Regions from separate parts of the Ruegeria sp. B1 genome, predicted to be linked through region 1. Evidence: riboswitches for the same ligand, from Rfam matches in the RefSeq annotation. Region 1 holds a riboswitch; each other region holds the start of a gene.
The links. A riboswitch is a leader RNA that binds a small molecule or an ion and turns the genes downstream of it on or off. The one in region 1 is predicted to bind cobalamin.

Region 1 (6,206 bases):
CCAAAGTAGCCGAGACTGACACGGTCCTTGCCGCCGCACGCTCGGTTGGTCTGAACATTCCGTCGGGATGTACCTTCGGCGTGTGCGGTACCTGCAAGGTCAAGAAAACTGCGGGTGAGGTCCACATGGTCCACAACGGTGGGATCTCGGAAGACGATATCGAGGCTGGCTATATTCTTGCCTGCTGCTCGAACCCGATCGGCAAGGTTGAAGTCGAGGTTTAGGTTTTCTGATCACGTTCGAAACCGCAGCATGGCTGACACCTGCTGCGGTTTCGACGCGCTGATTATGCCTGTTGCAGAATACGGGCCAGATCGGGCCGCCGGAAGTCTGGCCCTTTCAGTACTTTCCCGTCCTCGCGGAGTACGGGCCGTCCATCGGCATCGAGTTTGGACATGTTCGAGGCGTGAACCTCCTCCATGGCCTGCTGTTTGACGCGGTGAAGACCGAATTCCAGAAAGGTGCCGTCCAGAACGTACTGGATGTCGCACAGCGCATCCAATACCTCGACCATGTCGCCTGCTTCAACGGCAGCGCGCAGCTCGGCCACTTCCTCTTCGAGGATCGCGAGCCGCATCTGCGCCCGGTCTTTGGGTATCGACGGAGCATCGACGACAGGCACATCGAACGCCTGATGCCATTCTCTGACCATTGCGAGCGTATCTTTCGGCATCAGAAGTCCCAATCTTCGTCTTCGGTGGCCACTGCCTTGCCAATGACGTAGGACGAACCCGATCCGGAAAAGAAATCGTGGTTTTCACTGTCAGGGCTGAGCGCCGCCAGAATGGCGGGGTTCACTTCGGACACTTCTGGTGGGAACAGCGCCTCGAAGCCAAGGTTCTGCAGCGCCTTGTTTGCGTTGTAATGCAAGAATACTTTCACATCCTCGGTCAGGCCGATCTCGTCATAGAGTTCTTCGGTGTACTGGTTCTCGATCGCATAAAGCTCGAACATCAGGCCAAAGGCATAGTCCTTCAACTCCTGCTGTTCGGCCTCAGAGAGCTTCTCGTAGCCGCGCTGGAATTTGTAGCCGATGTAATAGCCATGCACGGCCTCATCCCGGATGATCAGGCGGATCAGGTCGGCGGTGTTGGTCAGCTTGGCGCGGCTGGACCAGTACATCGGCAGGTAGAACCCGGAATAGAACAGGAAGCTTTCCAGAAACACCGACGCGATCTTGCGTTTCAGCGGGTCATTGCCCGGAGCGTATGTGTTCAGGATCGCCTCGGCTTTGGCCTGCAGATGCGGGTTTTCTTCGGACCAACGGAAAGCCTCGTCGATTTCTTTGGTCGAACACAGTGTCGAGAAGATCGAGGAATAGCTGCGCGCATGTACCGCCTCCATAAAGGCGATGTTGGTCAGCACGGCCTCTTCATGCGGAGTGACGGCATCCGGCATCAGGGCAGGGGCACCGACCGTGTTCTGAATCGTGTCCAGCAGGGTCAGGCCAGTGAAGACGCGGATGGTCAGTTGCTTTTCGTGGTCCGTCAGCGTGGCCCAGCTTTGGATATCGTTGGACAGCGGTACTTTCTCGGGCAGCCAGAAGTTGACCGTCAGACGGTTCCAGACCTCAAGGTCCTTGTCGTCTTCCAGCCGGTTCCAGTTAATCGCGCGGGGGATCTTGGTTTGGATCATATCTTTCATATCGTTTCCCCTTACAGCGAGCAGGATACGCAGCCCTGCACCTCGGTCCCTTCAAGGGCCTCCTGGCGCAAACGCACGTAATAGATGGTTTTGATGCCCTTCTTCCACGCATAGATTTGCGCGCGGTTGATATCGCGGGTCGTGGCCTCGGCCGGAAAGAACAGGGTCAACGACAGACCCTGATCCACATGCGCGGTGGCCGCCGCATAGGTGTCGATCAGCGCCTCGGGGCCGATCTCATAGGCATCGCGATAGTATTCGAGGTTATCATTGTCCATGAATGCCGCCGGATAGTAGACGCGGCCGATCTTGCCCTCTTTGCGGATTTCGATCTTGGACACAATCGGGTGGATCGATGAGGTCGAGTTGTTGATATAGCTGATCGACCCTGTCGGCGGCACCGCTTGAAGGTTGCGGTTATAGAGGCCGTTTTTCATCACATCGGCCTTCAACGCCGCCCAGTCGTCGCTTGTGGGCAGGGTCATGCCGTCGAACAGAGCCTTCACCCGCTCACTTTCGGGCAGCCAGTCACGGGTGGTGTATTTGTCGAAGAAGGTGCCCGAGGCATAGTCGGAGTCCTCGAACCCCTTGAAAGATGTCTTGCGTTCCTGCGCCAGTTCGCAGGAGGTGCGGATCGCGTGATAAGCGACGGTCGCGAAGTACACGGATGTGAACTCGACCCCCTCTGGCGAGCCATAGTGGATGTGTTCGCGGGCAAGGAACCCGTGCAGGTTCATCTGCCCCAGACCGATCGCGTGGCTTTCATCATTGCCGCGACGCACGGACGGCACCGAGTCGATTGCCGACATCTCGGACACCGCCGTCAGCGCGCGGATCGCAGCGCCAACAGTGCTGCCCAGATCGCCGCCATCCATTGTCCTGGCAATGTTCAGCGAGCCGAGGTTGCAGGAGATATCTGTGCCCAGATGGGAATAGCTGAGGTCATCGTTGAATTCGGACGCTTCATTGACCTGCAAAATCTCGGAACACAGGTTCGACATGTTGATCCGGCCCGCGATGGGGTTCATCCGGTTTACCGTGTCTTCAAACATCACGTAGGGGTAACCGGATTCGAACTGGATCTCAGCAATTGTCTGGAAGAATTCCCGCGCGTTGACTTTGGATTTCCGGATGCGCTTGTCGTCCACCATCTCGTAATACTTCTCGGTCACCGAGATTTCCGAGAGCGGCACGCCATAGACCTTTTCCACGTCATGGGGCGAGAACAGGTACATATCAGCGTTTTTCTTCGCCAACTCGAACGTGATGTCAGGGATCACCACGCCAAGGCTCAGTGTTTTGATACGGATTTTCTCATCCGCGTTTTCGCGCTTGGTGTCGAGGAAGCGCATGATGTCCGGGTGGTGCGCGTTCAGATAGACCGCACCCGCGCCTTGCCGCGCACCCAGCTGGTTGGCGTAGGAGAAGCTGTCTTCCAGCAGTTTCATTACCGGGATCACGCCGGAGGACTGGTTCTCAATTCCTTTGATCGGTGCGCCGTGCTCGCGGATGTTGGTCAGCAGCAGCGCCACACCTCCGCCGCGCTTGGACAGTTGCAGGGCCGAGTTGATGCCGCGCCCGATGCTCTCCATGTTGTCTTCCAACCGCAGTAGGAAGCACGAGATCAACTCACCGCGTGAAGCTTTGCCCGCGTTTAGGAAGGTGGGCGTCGCGGGCTGGAAACGACCGTCGAGGATTTCCTCCATGAAGGACAGGGCCAACGCCTCATCGCCGCGTGCCAGCGCCAGTGCGGTCATGACCACGCGGTCCTCATAGCGTTCCAGGAACCGCTGCCCGTCACGGGTTTTCAGCGTATATGAGGTGTAATATTTGAACGCGCCCAGAAAGGTCGGGAACCGGAACTTCTTGGCATAGGCCGCATCCCAGATCTTGCGCATGAAGTTCTTTGAATACTGGTCCAGCACGGCCTCTTCGTAATAGCCTTCGGACACCAGATACCCCAGCTTTTCATCCAGCGAATGGAAGAAAACCGTGTTCTGGTTCACATGCTGCAGGAAATACTGCCGCGCGGCCATGCGGTCAGCGTCAAAGCGGATCTTCCCCTCACCATCGTAGAGGTTCAGCATCGCGTTCAACGCGTGATAGTCCTGCTCGTTTACGCTGCTGTCGAGCATAGATGTCTCCCTAATTTCTCAAGCCCGTCGCGGACGCGGGCGATGTCTGTGTCAGTGCCCGCCAGTTCGAAGGAATAGAGCAGGGGCATGTTGCATTTCTGGGCGATGATGCGACCGGCCAAAGCATAGGTCGCACCGAAATTGCGATTGCCTGCGCCGATCACCCCAACGATCCCGGCGCGCCTGATCGGGTCGTTCAGAAACCGGATCACCTGTTTCGGAACCGCCCCGCGTCCTTCGCCATCAGCGTAGGTCGGGCAGATCAGAACATAGGGACCTTTAGGGTCTGGCAGCGGGTCCATCCCGGTCGGAATTCGGAAAGACGTCAGGCCCAGCCGCGAGATAAAGCGGTGGGTGTTTCCGGATTTCGATGAGAAATAGACCAGCGCCGGGATCGGCGCTGCCATGGATCAGGCCAGCTGGGCGATCATGTCCGGGCGGAAGCCCGACCAGTGATCACTACCCGCGACAACGACAGGGGCCTGACGATAGCCCAGCTCGGTCACATGGGTCATGGCGCTGTCGTCCTGGGTCAGGTCGATGACGTCATAGGTTATGCCTTTTGCATCCAGCGCGCGCGTCGTGGCGGTGCATTGTACGCAAGCGGGTTTGGAATATACGGTAATGCTCATTTGTCCTCTGTCCTTTAATCAAAGCCGAGGACGCTATGGGCAAAACAAGCCCGTCACACGCCCCCGAACCCTCCGTTCGTGGTTTTTGTTCGAGCTTGCGGCAGGTCTCCTGGCTCGCGGATCTTCGTTCGGACTGGCCTTCCCAAAAGCACGCTTTCAGTGGCGTATTCAGCCGATCTATCCGCTTACAGTTGCGGGGGCAGCGCCGGAATTTCACCGGTTTCCCTCTTAGCTTTCAATAAGAATCGAAAGAACCGAAGCAACACTATATTGGGTTCTGGTTGAGTATTTTGTCAACATGTAGAGCCGACCCGGCATTAAAATCTTTTGTTTGCTCCCAACTCAAGAAATGAAGGAAGCACTCTCGATTGCGTCCGCTTTGGGCTCCAACCAGACCTTCGATGACACCGACGCAAATGGCCGCTTTGGGCCGGGACCATTATGCTGCGTTTGCAATCACATGAGGCTGGGGCAACGGCGGCTTTGGGCTCTATTCGACCAATTCGGTTTGTCGCAGATAACGTCCGGTCCGAGCCCTTACCAGACCTTCACCGTCGCCTAGAGTTTTGCTCGTGCAGCAAGTGTCAAACGGCGCAAACCGGATTTTCAGAGTGACATAGTGAATGGCACGGGAGCGGACTTTGCCGCCATTCGTAATTTTGCCGCGCGGCTGGGGTGAACATCCGGTGCGGTTGGGTATAACTGACTGCAACATTTCTCAGACAAGTTAGGTAGATAGAAATATGAGCTTCGAGCAGGATGTTGAGGAAGCTGCACTCAGAGCGGCAAATGCATGTGATGCTGTCGTGAAAAAGTATGCAAAAGGTGATGCCGTAGATGAGCCAAACATCACTGGCGCTTTGCTTGGACAGTTAGACGCAAGACTAGATGGAACGATTGGCGAAATTGAATGGAGAAGCCGGTTTGTTCGGGGTGGCCCAGGAAAAGCCGCTGAGGAAAGCTGGGTAGGTGCCGACATTTTGCTGAATGTCCGTTTAAATGCGTACGGACGCTATTATGACAAAGGCGTTCTAATTCAGGGTGGATTCACAAACGAAGTGCAAATTCTGTACTAAAACAGAGAGTTGCATGGAGTATGAAGAATGGGAAGCCGCTACTGTCACCTGAAACTGGGCGAACGACGTAAGCTCGCAAAGTGGCTGGAAGCAAAAATGCCGGTCGCTGAGATAGCCGATCGGTTGGGTCGTAACCCCTCTACGATCTACCGAGACATCAAACGGAACCGATACACAGATACTGAGATCCCAGAACTCAACGGATATCACGCGGTTGTCGCTCAGGACAAATACGAGGCGCGCCGCGCGATCCATCGCAAGATGATCGTGCATCCAGACCTCAAGGAAGCCATCGAAGATCGACTCAAGGCTGGATGGTCGCCCGAACAGATCGCAGGCCGGATGCGGCTTGAACGCCATCCGATCCGTGTGAGTCACGAGACGATCTATCGGTTCGCCTATTCCAAGGATGGCCGCGAGGAACAGTTTTACCGCCATCTCCCTGAGCATCGCAAACGCCGCCGGCCACGTGGCTATCGCAGGTACAACCGGACCCACATCTTTGACACGCAGAGCCTGTCTCACAGGCCCGAGCGCATCGCGGACCGCACTGAGTTCGGCCACTGGGAATGTGATCTGATGATGTTTCGCAAGGAGTATGGGAAAGTCAATGTGACGTCTCTGGTCGAACGCGTCAGTCGCTATGCTGTCGTGATGCGCAATGAGGATCGCCAGTCCAAGCCGATCATGGAAGCGCTGATCCAGGGGCTGGCTCCCCT
Region 2 (6,206 bases), on a different contig from region 1:
ACAGATGCGCAAAAGACGCCATATGGTCAAGGGTTGCCGCAATCTCGGCCGCCCCCCGAAACCCGTGGCGCTGCATGCCCGCAATCCAGCCCGGATTGGCCGCGCGGGCATGGACGACGCGGCTGACTTCTTCGGGCAAGGTCCGGGCACGCGGGGTGTCCGGGTTGGTGTTGTCCAGATGATAAAGCTGCGCGTTGCCGCCTGTTACTTTCTTGGCGGCGGCGAACCCGGCCTCATGGGTGGCATAGTCATTGGCCAGCAGCAGGTCGGTTTCAGTCAGATCCTGCAAGTGGACAAAGCTGTCGGCATTCGCCACGCGCTGGATAAGGCCGTCTTTGTCCTGAGTGATGTGTTCGCCCTCCAGCGCGAATGAGCTGGCCTGCAACCAAGCCTCACCCGCCTGTGCGCGGGCCTCATCCGTGTAAATCTCGGACAGCTCGGTCATGTTGACACCATAGCTGCCGGGAGCGGGGCCGAAAACACGGGCTGTGACGGGCCGACCTGCATAGGGGTTCCAGTCTTGTGCCTCGTCCCGGTCCGACAGTGCACGGATGGCCTGTCCGTAGAGCGCTGAAAGTGTCGGGAACACATCGCGGAACAGGCCAGAGACTCGCAGCGTTACGTCCAGGCGCGGGCGGCTGAGGTCGGTGATCGGCAGGACTTCGATGCCCGAGACGCGTTCAGATCCCTTGTCCCACACCGGTCTGACGCCCAGCAGATGCAGGGCCATAGCGAATTCTTCGCCGGCAGTGCGCATGGTGGCCGACCCCCACAGATCGACGATCAAACCCTTGGGATAATCGCCTTCCTCCTGCAGATGCCGCCGCACGAGTTCTTCGGCCAGTTTAACGCCCTGCGCATAGGCTGCCCGCGTCGGAACCGATCTCGGGTCGGTGGTATAGAGATTGCGCCCGGTTGGCAAAACGTCTGACCGGCCCCGGTACGGCGAACCCGAAGGACCGGCCTCAATTCGCTTTCCGGCCAGGGCATCCAGCAGCGCCTGTTTTTCGCTCTGAGCGGACGGCGCTGTATCAAAATTGGCTGGCACTTCTGGCAAGCGGCCAAATACATGAAGCCCGTCGCCAAACTGACTTTCCTTGATGTCACAGACGAACCGGTCAATCCGTGTGATGGCCTCGGCTGTGCAGGTCGCCTGATCAAGACCCAAGTCGCTTTCCAGCCCGATGATCTGTGCCTCATCTCGGATATCGGCCTGCAGACGGTCGCGGCGCTTTGGGTCCAGGCCATCAGCATTCGAAAACTCATCCAAAAGAGCTTCCAGCCGAACCATCCGATCCGGGGTGCCGCTTTCTTTCATTGGGGGCGGGACATGGCCGAGGGTCACGGCACCGATCCGGCGTTTGGCCTGTGCGGCCTCGCCGGGGTCGTTGACGATGAAAGGATAGATCACCGGCAGATCACCGACCAGCACTTCGGGCCAGCATTCCCGTGACAAAGCAACAGATTTCCCAGGCAACCACTCCAGCGTGCCATGGGCACCGATATGGATCAGCGCATCCGCACGCAAGCCCTTGCGCAGCCATAGGTAGAACGCGACATAGCTATGCCGTGGGGTGCGCGACAGATCGTGATACTCATCGTCTCGCAGGTCGGGCGTGCCCCGTTCGGGTTGCAGCGCGACCAGTGCCTTGCCGCGTCTGAGCGCCGCGAAATGAAACGCGCCGTCGACGAAGGCAGAGTCATCCTCAGGCTGGCCCCAGACGGCCTGCAAATCCGCGCGCAGCTGCTGTGGGAGATCGGAGAGCGCTGCCAGGTAGTCTTGCAGTGGCCACGATATCCGGGCGTCCAGCAAGGTCTCGGAAACCGGCTGTGCCGGGGCGGTGTCATACCCATCCATTTGCAGATCTGACAGCATCGCTTCGACCGACGCCAAGGCATCGAGACCCACCGCATGCGCCATCTGCCAGTCTTTGCCCGGGTAAGTGGACAGTACAATGGCCGGAACCTGTTTAGCCTTTGGTTTTTCCTGCAGCTTTAGCCAGCCGGAAACGCGGTCAACAATGGCCTCGATCCGCTCCAGTTCTGCGCGGTGGGCAAAACGGGAATATTCAAGATGCGGGTCCCGCTTGCCGGGTTCCTTGAAAGAGGCGATGCCGGCCGAAATGCGTCCGTCAACCTCGGGCAGAACCACATGCATTGCGAGATCGGCGGGGGAAAGACCCCTCTCAGCCTCGGCCCAGGCCTTGCGACGCGAGGTCGAGAGCGCGACCTGAAACACCGGGACGTTGGCCGCGTCCAGGGGGGACGTGCCCATCGCGCCTTTTCCCGAAAAGGACGTCGCATTCACAATTGCTGCCGGGTTCAGGGCCACAACCTGCTCGCGCAGCCAGTCTGCCGCTGTTGGGGCTTTCAGAGACGGTGCAAACAAACCAACCGCATCCAAGCCGCGCGCGCGCAGGCTTCGGATCAGTGTGGCAATGGGTGCAGTATCAGCAGAAGTCAGGTAAGCCCGGTAGAAGGTCACAAGAATGCGTTTCGCGTCTCCTGCAAACGCCGCTTCCGCAGAAACAACGCCGCGATCCGGGCACCACGCACCGCATTCAGGGATAGATTTTGCGCCCATGACCGGTCCGGCATAGAGCCCGGTCGCCAAGGCCATCTGTGCCAAAGCGGCCTGTGCAGCGACCTCTCCGCCGCTATCGCAAAGATGGGCTAACCGCCGCAAGGTGGATACGGGTAGCGTCGAGTAGTCATCCAGCCGCGTATCCTCGCGCCCGTCCGCAGGCAGCACGGCCAGCGCGATCCCGTTGGCCTGCGCGAGCGTCAGAACCTGCTGCAACCCGTACGACCAGTAGGGTACGCCGCCGATCAGGCGGATCAGGATACCTTTTGCGCCCTCAAGCGTCTGCTCGACATAGGTGTCCACCGAAAGGGGATGTTTCAGCGCTGTCAGGTTCGCAAGCCGAAGGGTCGGCAGACGCCCTTCGGGTCCGCCTCCGCGATGCCAGCCCGCCGCGAAAGCCCCAAGGTCGCTGTCAGAGAAAGACAAGACCACCAGATCCGCCGGGTTCTGGCCCAGATCGGTTGGGGTTTCTGTCTCTTCTAACCCGTGGCTTTCGCGAAAGACGACGTGCATGCGGTGTTACTCGGCAGCCTCGGCGACGCCTTCGAGGATGCTGCGGATTGCCGCTGCATCGATGTCGTCATGTTCGGCGATGACCACCAATCGCGACCGGCGCTCTTCGTCCGGCTTCCACGGGCGGTCATACTGATGTCGCACGCGGGCTCCGACAGCCTGAACCAGCAGGCGCATGGGTTTGCCCGCCACCGCCGCATAGCCTTTGACGCGCAGGATGTTCAACTCCCTGGCCAGACGCTCGATATTGGCAACCAGAGCAACCGGATCGGTCTGTTCAGGCAATTCGACCACGATGCTCTCGAAGTCGTCATGTTCGTGGTCGTCGTGACCGTCATGATGCGACGGACGTGCGTCGATGTCATCTTCGGCCGCGGCCTCTAGGCCCAGCACAACACGCACGTCCACCGCGCCCTCGGCCACCTCGACAACGGGTAGGGGCCGTGGTGCCTCAGCCGCGATAACCTCTTTGGCCTTGGCAACGCCCTCGGGACCGGCCAGATCAGGTTTGGTTAGCAGGATGATATCGGCACAGGAAATCTGATCCTCGAACACCTCTGACAGAGGCGTTTCATGGTCGATTGACTCATCCGCCAAACGCTGGGCATCGACTGCTTCGACATTGGGGGCAAATCGACCGGCCGCCACCGCCTCGGCATCAGCCAGAGCGATCACGCCATCTACAGTGATCTTCGAGCGGATATCGGGCCAGTCAAACGCTTTGAGCAGCGGTTTCGGCAGCGCCAGCCCCGAGGTTTCGATCAGGATGTGATCCGGGCGCGGCTCCAGCGCCATCAGCACCTCGATGGTCGGGATGAAATCATCAGCGACCGTGCAGCAGATGCAGCCATTGGCCAACTCCATGATATTCTCAGCGGGACAATCCGGGATCGCACAGGATTTGAGGATCTCACCATCGACGCCGACGTCTCCGAACTCGTTGACGACAACGGCCAGACGCTTGCCCTGAGGGTTTTGCATCAGATGCCGGATCAGGGTTGTTTTTCCCGCGCCCAGAAAGCCGGTGATCACGGTGACGGGAAGTTTTTCAAGGTTTGGCATATCAGGCTCCAATCGGGGGAATACGGGCCGCGCAGTTCTTGCGGAAATGTTCAGGGCGTTCACGCCATTTGACCAGGCCATCCTCGGCGGCGAGGTACTTGATAGCGCCTTCGACGATGATTGCGACATCGTCGGCCTCGTTCAGATTTTCATAGACAAAGGTCCAGCGGGTTGGCCCGCCGCGCAGAACAATCGAGCATCCCTGATCGCAGTTCGAAAGGCATTCGACGGGTTTCAGAGCGATCCCATCGGGCAGTTCAGCTTGGGCCAGGGCCTTGTGCAGTTTGGCGCCGGGGCGCTGCGCATCATCCTCAATGGGCAACCCGCGTCGGCAAGTGGTGCAAACCAGCAGTTCCACTGGTGCGGTTTCGGTCATGTCTCTCATCCCCCTTTTCGGTTCATGGGGGACGGGGTTTCATGCGGGCCACGCTGATCGCCATGGTCCCGACACCGGAACACCCCGTCCGGTCTGGTCTTCGGGCGTTGGCAGGTCTCCCGGCTTGCGGATGTCAGAGCGATGGCTCTGTCGGATGACCCGCCTTCCCGGCCTTTTGGCCAGTGGCATTGGGCACCCTCTCCGGTCACGGTCGCGGGGGCGGCTGCGTTTGGCGGATAAACCGTTGACGCATTCCCTTTTCATCTGCGGTTGCAGACACCAACGGATCGGACATGCGGCACCCGCGGGCAGCTTGTCAAGCGCGTTACGCACACAGAAGCGTTGAAGGGATGAAAAGCGACCTGCCAGCGTCGCTGGGCGGCATGACGGCGCGCACGCAACCGTGTTGCGGTCTGCGCGAAAATGTAAGCAGGGAGTAATGCTACATGAAAGTTGGTTTCATTGGTCTTGGAAACGTTGGCGGAAAGCTTTCGGGGTCGTTGCTGCGCAACGGGCTCGATCTGACGGTCCACGATCTGAACCCTGAATTGGTTGCAGAATTTGTGGCCAGGGGGGCGAAAGCCGCAGAAAGCCCGGCACAGATGATGCTGGATTGTGACGCAGTTATCACCTGCCTGCCATCTCCTGCGGCCTCGGACGCGGTGATGCAGGAAATGCTGCCCGAGGTTGGGCCCGGCAAGATCTGGATGGAAATGTCCACCACCGACGAGGCCGAGGTCAAACGCCTGGGCGCGCTGGTGATCGAACGGGGCGGGGCCGCTGTGGATTGCCCGGTTTCGGGCGGGTGTCACCGCGCGGCCACCGGCAATATCTCGATCTTTGCGGGCTGTGACCGCGAGACATTCGAACATATCCTGCCGTTTTTGACGACGATGGGGCGGCGGGTTCTGCACACGGGTGAGTTGGGCTCGGCGTCGGTTCTGAAAGTGCTGACCAACTATCTGGCAACAGCGAACCTGATCACCTGCGCCGAGGCGCTGGTCACCGCCAAAGCTGCAGGTATGGACCTGAACACCACGTACGAGGCGATCAAGATCTCGTCGGGGACGTCCTTTGTGCATGAAACCGAAAGCCAGGTCATCCTGAACGGCTCGCGCGATATTTCATTCACTATGGATCTGGTGAAAAAGGACATTGGCCTGTTTCAGGAGGTTGCGGACCGTGCCGGCGTGCCGCTGGAGATTAACCCGATGATGATCAAGATCTTCGAGGACGGCATTGCCCGCTACGGGGATCGGGAACTGTCCCCGAATATTATCAGAAGGCTCGAAGACGCCACCGGGCTCGACATCACGGCGCCGGGGTTCCCAATGGAAATGGAAGATGATGAACCGGAGGAACCGGGATACGAGGTGATTCCGCAAGGTCGCTAGGTCGCGCAAAAAGCCGGTTGCACGAAACCTGCACAAAACAATCCTGACGCCTGCACGACCTGCGGGCGTCATATGCAAACGCGCCGCGCATACTCCGCTTTGACGCAAAACATTGCTCGGAGGGACAGATGAGCGGAAAACTGATACTGAATGGCTTGCCGGACAGCATCCGGCAGGACGGGTGGTGGTTGGATTGCAGTGATGCGAACACCACCAGCGATATAGGGGCGCAAAGGCCGTCAGAGTCCAGGGAATCCGTCAGATATCATCCTGCGGT
Region 3 (6,206 bases), on a different contig from region 1:
GTTTTCCTTGTTGGTGGGGTCGCTGAAAAGAACCGCTGGCTGTTCGGCGAAGCCTTCCAAAACACATTCAACGATGGTGGCAGGTTCAGCGACTTGCGGCGGTCCATGAATTTATACATCTCGGAGCAGGCGGAATTTGGCATTGTTGGCGCTAACAACTTCTGCAAAAATGCGCTGAAGCGGTAAACAGGCCGCCGAACCTCAATTTCGAAAAAAGGAGCATGGGATGATCATGTGCTGTGGCGAAGCCCTAATAGACATGATCGCGGAACCGACGGTCTCAGGATCACAGGGTTTTGTGCCGCATTCCGGCGGTGCCGTGTTCAACACGGCCATTGCTCTGGGGCGCTTAGGGGCTCCGGCGGGATTGCTGACGGGCCTCTCCTCGGACATGTTTGGTCGGCAATTGGCCGAGGCTCTGCAGGCCAGCCACGTCGATGCAACACATGCGATACAATCAGATCGGCCGACAACCTTGGCATTCGTCGAACTAAAAGAGGGTCATGCCTCATACACATTCGTCGACGAAAACTCCGCCGGTCGGATGTTGCGCGCCGAAGACATGCCCACCCAGTTGCCCGCCGTATCCGCGCTCTATTTCGGTGGCATCAGCCTGGCCTGTGAACCCTGCGCCGACGCCTATGCGGCCCTGCTGGATCGACAGGGAAAAGACAGGGCCGTCATGTTGGACCCAAACATCAGACCCGGCTTTATCCAGGATCAGACCCGCTACCGCACCCGGCTCAACCGGATGATTGCGCAGGCCGATATTGTTAAGGTTTCCGATGAGGATTTGGACTGGATCATCCCCGGTCCCGAAAGTCACGCCGAAAAGGTTCCGCTGCTTCTGCAAGCGGGACCTGCGGTCGTGATTGTTACCCGTGGCAGCGACGGCGCGTCCGGATATCTCGCCGACGGGTCCGAAACCAATGTGCCGGTGAATCCGGTTCAGGTCGTGGATACCGTTGGGGCCGGAGACACCTTTAACGCCGGCGTTTTGGCCGAACTGAACCGGGCCGGGCATCTGACCAAAGAGGGGATCCGCAGTCTGGGCACCGACAGCTTGCGCGCCGCGCTGGACTACGGTGCCAGAGTGGCCGCCGTCACCGTATCTCGTGCCGGTGCGAATCCGCCTTGGGCGCACGAGATTTGATCTTGCGAGGGGGGGGTACAATGAAGCGATCCGACATCAACCGCATCAAAACCGAGGCCGAGGCGTTCATCAAATCCTTCGGCGCTGTCCTGCCCCCGTTTGCCTATTGGTCGCCCGACCAGATGCGCAGTGCGCAGGCGTCAGGCATTCGCGACCGCGGCCTAGGTTGGGACATCACCGACTATGGACAAAGCAAGTTCGATGAGCTTGGCCTGTTCCTGTTCACACTGCGCAACGGAAACGAGAAAGACCTGAGCCAGGGACGCGGGATGTTGTATGCGGAAAAACTGTTGATATCCCGCGATAAACAGCTGTCTCCGATGCACCGCCACATCGTTAAGGCCGAAGACATCATTAACCGAGGTGGCGGCGATCTGGTGATGGAAATCTACGCGTCTGACTCAAAGGGCGGGATTGATCGCGAAACGCCGATCGTGGTTCCAAGCGACGGTTGTCCCGTTGCCATTCAACCCGGCGAACACCTGCGCCTGAAACCTGGACAGAGCGTAACACTGATGCCCGGTGTTTGGCATGCGTTCTGGGCGGAACGCGGCGATTGCCTGATTGGTGAGGTGTCGACCGTCAACGACGACCGCACCGATAACGTTTTCGAAGATCCGATCCCGCGTTTTGCCACCATCGAGGAAGATACCGAGCCGGATTTTCTACTCGTTTCGGACTACTGATCGCGACCGGTGCACCAAGTTCTGCGGTGCGATCATTTTGACCATTGCATTTTCTGACTGTTTTTGTCAGATACCGCCTGACCCAGTCAGATCCTTTGGAATCACGCCCGGTCACTGCCCCGGAACCGATGGATGATTTGACGATGACAAAGTCTCTAACAGACCTACTGGCCATGGATACAGTTGCCAGCCGCTACGGATGTGCGTTGAAACCCAAACTGCGTCAGGCCATCGAGGCGGATATCAGGTTCCCGGTCCACGCAGCCTCGCCCCGACCTGTCGAAGCCGTCGACCAGAATAACCTGCCAGAAAATGTGCACGGCCTGTTCGGCCTGGCCAATAAAGCCGAAAGGAAAAGCGCGTGAAACTTTCAGCGGACATTTCTACAAAGCTGGATGAATTTGAGTTCGACGATTTCGAGCGCGGACTGTTGCCGGTCATGCGTCATTTCATACTCAGTTTGGAAGACCCCGAGACCCAAGCGTGGCAGCACGCCTATTCCATCGCAATAGAACGCTGGGGGCAGGATCAGGGTCTGAACCTTGCGCATCTGGTGTTTAAGATCGTCAAAGCGACACTGCACTGCCGCCCCGATGGTCTGGCCTTTAACGATCCTTTGAGCGTCGACGACAGATTGGCTGTCACCTGCGACGAGTTCGCCCTGCTGAAGATGCTGCACTATATGCGGCGCGACGAAACACCGGACGCGCGCGATGCGGTTGGTCAGGTCACAGGCGGGTATCCGGACGCGCATCTGATTCAGGCCGGTCTGACGCTCGCAAACCGGTTTCCGACGAACAACAGCCGAAGAACAGGTTCGGCCCGGCGGCCCGTTCTGCGCGTGGTGCGCTAGCTCACTCACCAAACGCTTGACAAGTCTTATGACACCAGACTAGCTGACTCCGATGGTTCCCGAAGGATGACCGGAGGGATGAAAATGGGAATACGGTGCGGCGCCGGATAGGCGCCAAGGCCGTGACTGCCCCCGCAACTGTAAGCGGAGAGCGACGCCATATCACCACTGGCACCCAATGCCGGGAAGGTTGGCCAAGCAATGACCCGCAAGTCAGGAGACCTGCCATCAGATGTTCAACCAACCCGGGGCGGGGTGTCCTGGAAGGAGGCTTTGATGGCACATTTTTGTGCAAACATTGTTCGCACCTTCTGTCCGCTCGTGGAAACAGGCGGAGCGGACAATGACGGACACTCCTGATCATTTCGTCCTGATCTGCTCGACCTGCCAGGGGCCGATACCAGCGGACATTGCCAAGGCTGTTCTGGATGCGGCGTTGCCTGCACGGTACGAAACACGCCTGATCCGCTGTATGGCGGGATGCGCCCGACCGATGACCGTGGGTGTGCAGGCTGTGGGCAAGGCGCAGTACCTGTTCGGCGATATTGAGACCCAAGCGGACCTGAAGGCGGTGGTCGCATTTGCGCATCAGTTTGGCGACTGCGCCGATGGCTGGACCAGCGCGTCGGATCGTCCGCCTGCGCTGTTTTACAAAACGCTGTCGCGGATGCCCCGCCTACCGGTGGGGGGGAAGGCATGAGCTTTCTGGTCGCCGAAGATCTGGAGTACTTTGCGCTGAACGGAGATGTGCTGCTGCAGGATGTCTCGTTCACACTGGACGAAGGCGCGGTGTTGGCCATCGCCGGGCCCAACGGTGCCGGCAAGACAACCTTGCTGAACTTGCTCTGCGGCGTCGAACGTATCGCCCTTGGGGACGTGCGCATTCGTGGGCAAAGCCTCCGCACACTGACAGCCCAGCAAAGGGCACGCGCCATTGCCGTGGTCAGCCAGCAGGAGTTTCCGGACGGACGGTTGCGGCTGCGTGACTATGTGGCGTTAGGACAGATACCCATCAAAGCCGACAAATCGGCAGCGGACCACAAAGAAGCGCTGGACCGCGTTCTTGTGACGACCGAACTGACGCATCTGGCCGAAAAACCGATGACACGCTTGTCGGGTGGGGAAAAACAGCGGGCGCATATCGCGCGCGCTCTGGCACAGAACCCCTCGTTGCTGTTTCTGGACGAACCGACCAACCATCTGGACCCGGATGCCAAGGGGCACATGTTGTCTCTGATTGCAGATCTGGGGATCACGGTCGTTATGATCGTGCACGATCTGGTCATGATCCCGGAATTTGCCTCACACGTCGCGCTGATGAAATCCACGCGTCTGACCGGGTTCGGACCGGTTGGTGAGGTGCTGACCCCGGACCGTGTCCGCGAGACCTTTGGTGTCGACTACCTGTGCTTTACCCATGAAGGCCGCGTGATCCCGGCCCTCGATATCCGAAAACGAAAACTGTCATCCTAACAGGAGCTTACTATGATGCAGAAACTCTGGTCCGTGGCCTTGGTCACCGGCTTCGCGACCGGCGCGGCAGCGCACGACGTGACCGTCGACAATTGCGGCGAACCTTTGGTGTTTGAAACCAAGCCCGAGCGGGTTGTTGTTCACGACATGAACATGACGGATATGGCCTTTGCCCTGGGCCTGCAGGATCAGATCGTGGGGCTGACCGGGATCACAGGCTGGTACAAGACCAGCGCGGATTTTGACACCCTGCGCGGAGACATCCCGGAACTTGCTCCGAAATACCCAACCGTTGAAAATCTGGTTGCGGTTGAACCCGATCTGTTTTTTGCCGGCTGGTACTATGGGATGAAACCGGGCGGCGACGTGACGCCGGATACCCTGGCCCCGTTCGGTATCAAGACAATGATCCTGACCGAAAGCTGCGTGCATCTGAACAAGGATCGCCCCGAAGCAAGCATGGATCTGCTGTTTGACGATGTCCTGCGTCTGGGTCAGGTCATGCATGTTGAAGACAAGGCCGAAGCTCTTGTTTCGGGCTGGAAAGACCAGCTGTCCGCCATCGAAACCAAAACCGCCGACCTGGCCAAGCCCCGTGTCTTTCTGCTGGACGGACCGGCAGATGCACCATTTACGGCCGGTAAGTTTGCCATTCCAGACGCGATGATCGCGGCCGCAGGCGGGGAAAACGTCACCCATGATCTGGATACCAGCTGGGGCCGCACGTCATGGGAGGCCGTAGCTGCCTCAAATCCCGAGTTTCTGGTCTTGCTGGACTACCAGACCGGCAATGGCGCTGCGGATACGTTTAAATTCCTGCAAGAACATCCTGTGATGTCGCAGACCGATGCGGTCAAAAACGAACGCTGGATCGGTTTGCGCTACGAGGAACTAACACCCGGACCGGCAAACATCGACGCCATCGAGAAAATGGCGCAGGCCATGCATCCGGATATGAACTAAATGGGCCTGACAGGTCGATTGAGTGTGATGGGGGCGGTCGTTTTGACCGCCCTTGTTCTGCTGTCCACGATTTATGGCACAACGCCAATCCCGATTTCGGACGTGTTCACCGCCGTCGGGCTGGGTATTGGCCTCAGCGATGGTGAGATGTCGCCTCTGCACCGGATCGTGTTCGATCTGCGCCTGCCACGCGCGTTGTTTGCAGCCATTATCGGGGCCGGACTGGGGGTTGTTGGTGTGGTTCTGCAAACCACAACGCGCAACGATCTGGCGGACCCGTTCCTGTTCGGGCTGTCCTCGGGCGCGGCGGCAGGGGCGGTTCTGGTAATCACCGTGACCGGCGACATACTGGGGATTTGGACTCTGCCCATTGCAGCCTTTTGTGGCGGGCTCATCGCCTCGGGCATCGTGCTGGCCCTTGTCCAAAGCCTGCGGACAAGCGCGCCGGAAAAGCTGATCCTTGCAGGGCTGGCGGTGTCTTTTCTGTTCTCAGCGATTACCAACTATCTGATCTTTGCCGGGGACAGTCGCGCGGCGCATTCGGTGATTTTCTGGATGCTGGGCGGGCTGGGCCTTGCCAGGTGGGAAACTTTTCCGCTCGTCTTGGCCGGGCTTGTGCTGATCCTGAGCTATGCGCTGTATCGCAGCCGGTGGCTGGATGCGCTGCTGACCGGGGACTTTACAGCCGCCACACTCGGGATTCCCGTCCAGGGATTACGTTTCCGGATGTTCTTTGTTGCGGCCCTGGCAACCGCAACCTTTGTCTCGGTGGCGGGTGTTATCGGGTTTGTGGGGTTGATGGTGCCCCATATCGCGCGCGGGATTGCCGGAACGTTGCATCGTAACCTGTTGGTGGCCTCGGCCATTGTCGGGGCGGTGCTGCTGACCCTGTCCGATATCCTGTCCAGGCTGCTTTTGGCACCACAGGAGTTGCCCGTTGGTGTGGTAACCACATCCATCGGGTCGCTTTTTGTGTTCATGTACTTGTACAGGTCGGCCCGCAAGGCGTGAGGAAATCAAGGTCGTCGGAATTGCTGCCGCCAATAATTACCTCAAGGGGTCTGGTCCAGCACACCGG

Region 2: another riboswitch for cobalamin. It lies ahead of ACR3ES_RS11225 (DUF1636 domain-containing protein); the one in region 1 lies ahead of nrdH (glutaredoxin-like protein NrdH).
Region 3: another riboswitch for cobalamin. It lies ahead of ACR3ES_RS18960 (DUF1636 family protein); the one in region 1 lies ahead of nrdH (glutaredoxin-like protein NrdH).

The regions. Positions count from the first base shown of each region.
Region 1 is NZ_JBQFJA010000003.1:67,001-73,206, forward strand. It holds gene ACR3ES_RS25280 (FAD-binding oxidoreductase) at 1-224, shown strand, start outside; gene ACR3ES_RS25285 (pyrophosphohydrolase domain-containing protein) at 287-673, opposite strand; gene nrdF (class 1b ribonucleoside-diphosphate reductase subunit beta) at 673-1,644, opposite strand; gene nrdE (class 1b ribonucleoside-diphosphate reductase subunit alpha) at 1,656-3,779, opposite strand; gene nrdI (class Ib ribonucleoside-diphosphate reductase assembly flavoprotein NrdI) at 3,761-4,174, opposite strand; gene nrdH (glutaredoxin-like protein NrdH) at 4,190-4,411, opposite strand; cobalamin riboswitch at 4,494-4,685, opposite strand; gene ACR3ES_RS25310 (hypothetical protein) at 5,155-5,487, shown strand; gene ACR3ES_RS25315 (IS30 family transposase) at 5,515-6,206, shown strand, end outside.
Region 2 is NZ_JBQFJA010000001.1:2,266,250-2,272,455, forward strand. It holds gene cobN (cobaltochelatase subunit CobN) at 1-3,097, opposite strand, end outside; gene cobW (cobalamin biosynthesis protein CobW) at 3,104-4,159, opposite strand; gene ACR3ES_RS11225 (DUF1636 domain-containing protein) at 4,161-4,535, opposite strand; cobalamin riboswitch at 4,628-4,834, opposite strand; gene ACR3ES_RS11230 (NAD(P)-dependent oxidoreductase) at 4,982-5,929, shown strand; gene ACR3ES_RS11235 (DUF4153 domain-containing protein) at 6,058-6,206, shown strand, end outside.
Region 3 is NZ_JBQFJA010000001.1:3,833,746-3,839,951, forward strand. It holds gene ACR3ES_RS18935 (glucokinase) at 1-186, shown strand, start outside; gene ACR3ES_RS18940 (carbohydrate kinase family protein) at 227-1,153, shown strand; gene ACR3ES_RS18945 (D-lyxose/D-mannose family sugar isomerase) at 1,174-1,839, shown strand; gene ACR3ES_RS18950 (hypothetical protein) at 1,983-2,204, shown strand; gene ACR3ES_RS18955 (hypothetical protein) at 2,201-2,692, shown strand; cobalamin riboswitch at 2,729-2,936, shown strand; gene ACR3ES_RS18960 (DUF1636 family protein) at 3,036-3,392, shown strand; gene ACR3ES_RS18965 (ABC transporter ATP-binding protein) at 3,389-4,165, shown strand; gene ACR3ES_RS18970 (ABC transporter substrate-binding protein) at 4,178-5,128, shown strand; gene ACR3ES_RS18975 (iron ABC transporter permease) at 5,129-6,139, shown strand; gene ACR3ES_RS18980 (LysR family transcriptional regulator) at 6,181-6,206, opposite strand, start outside.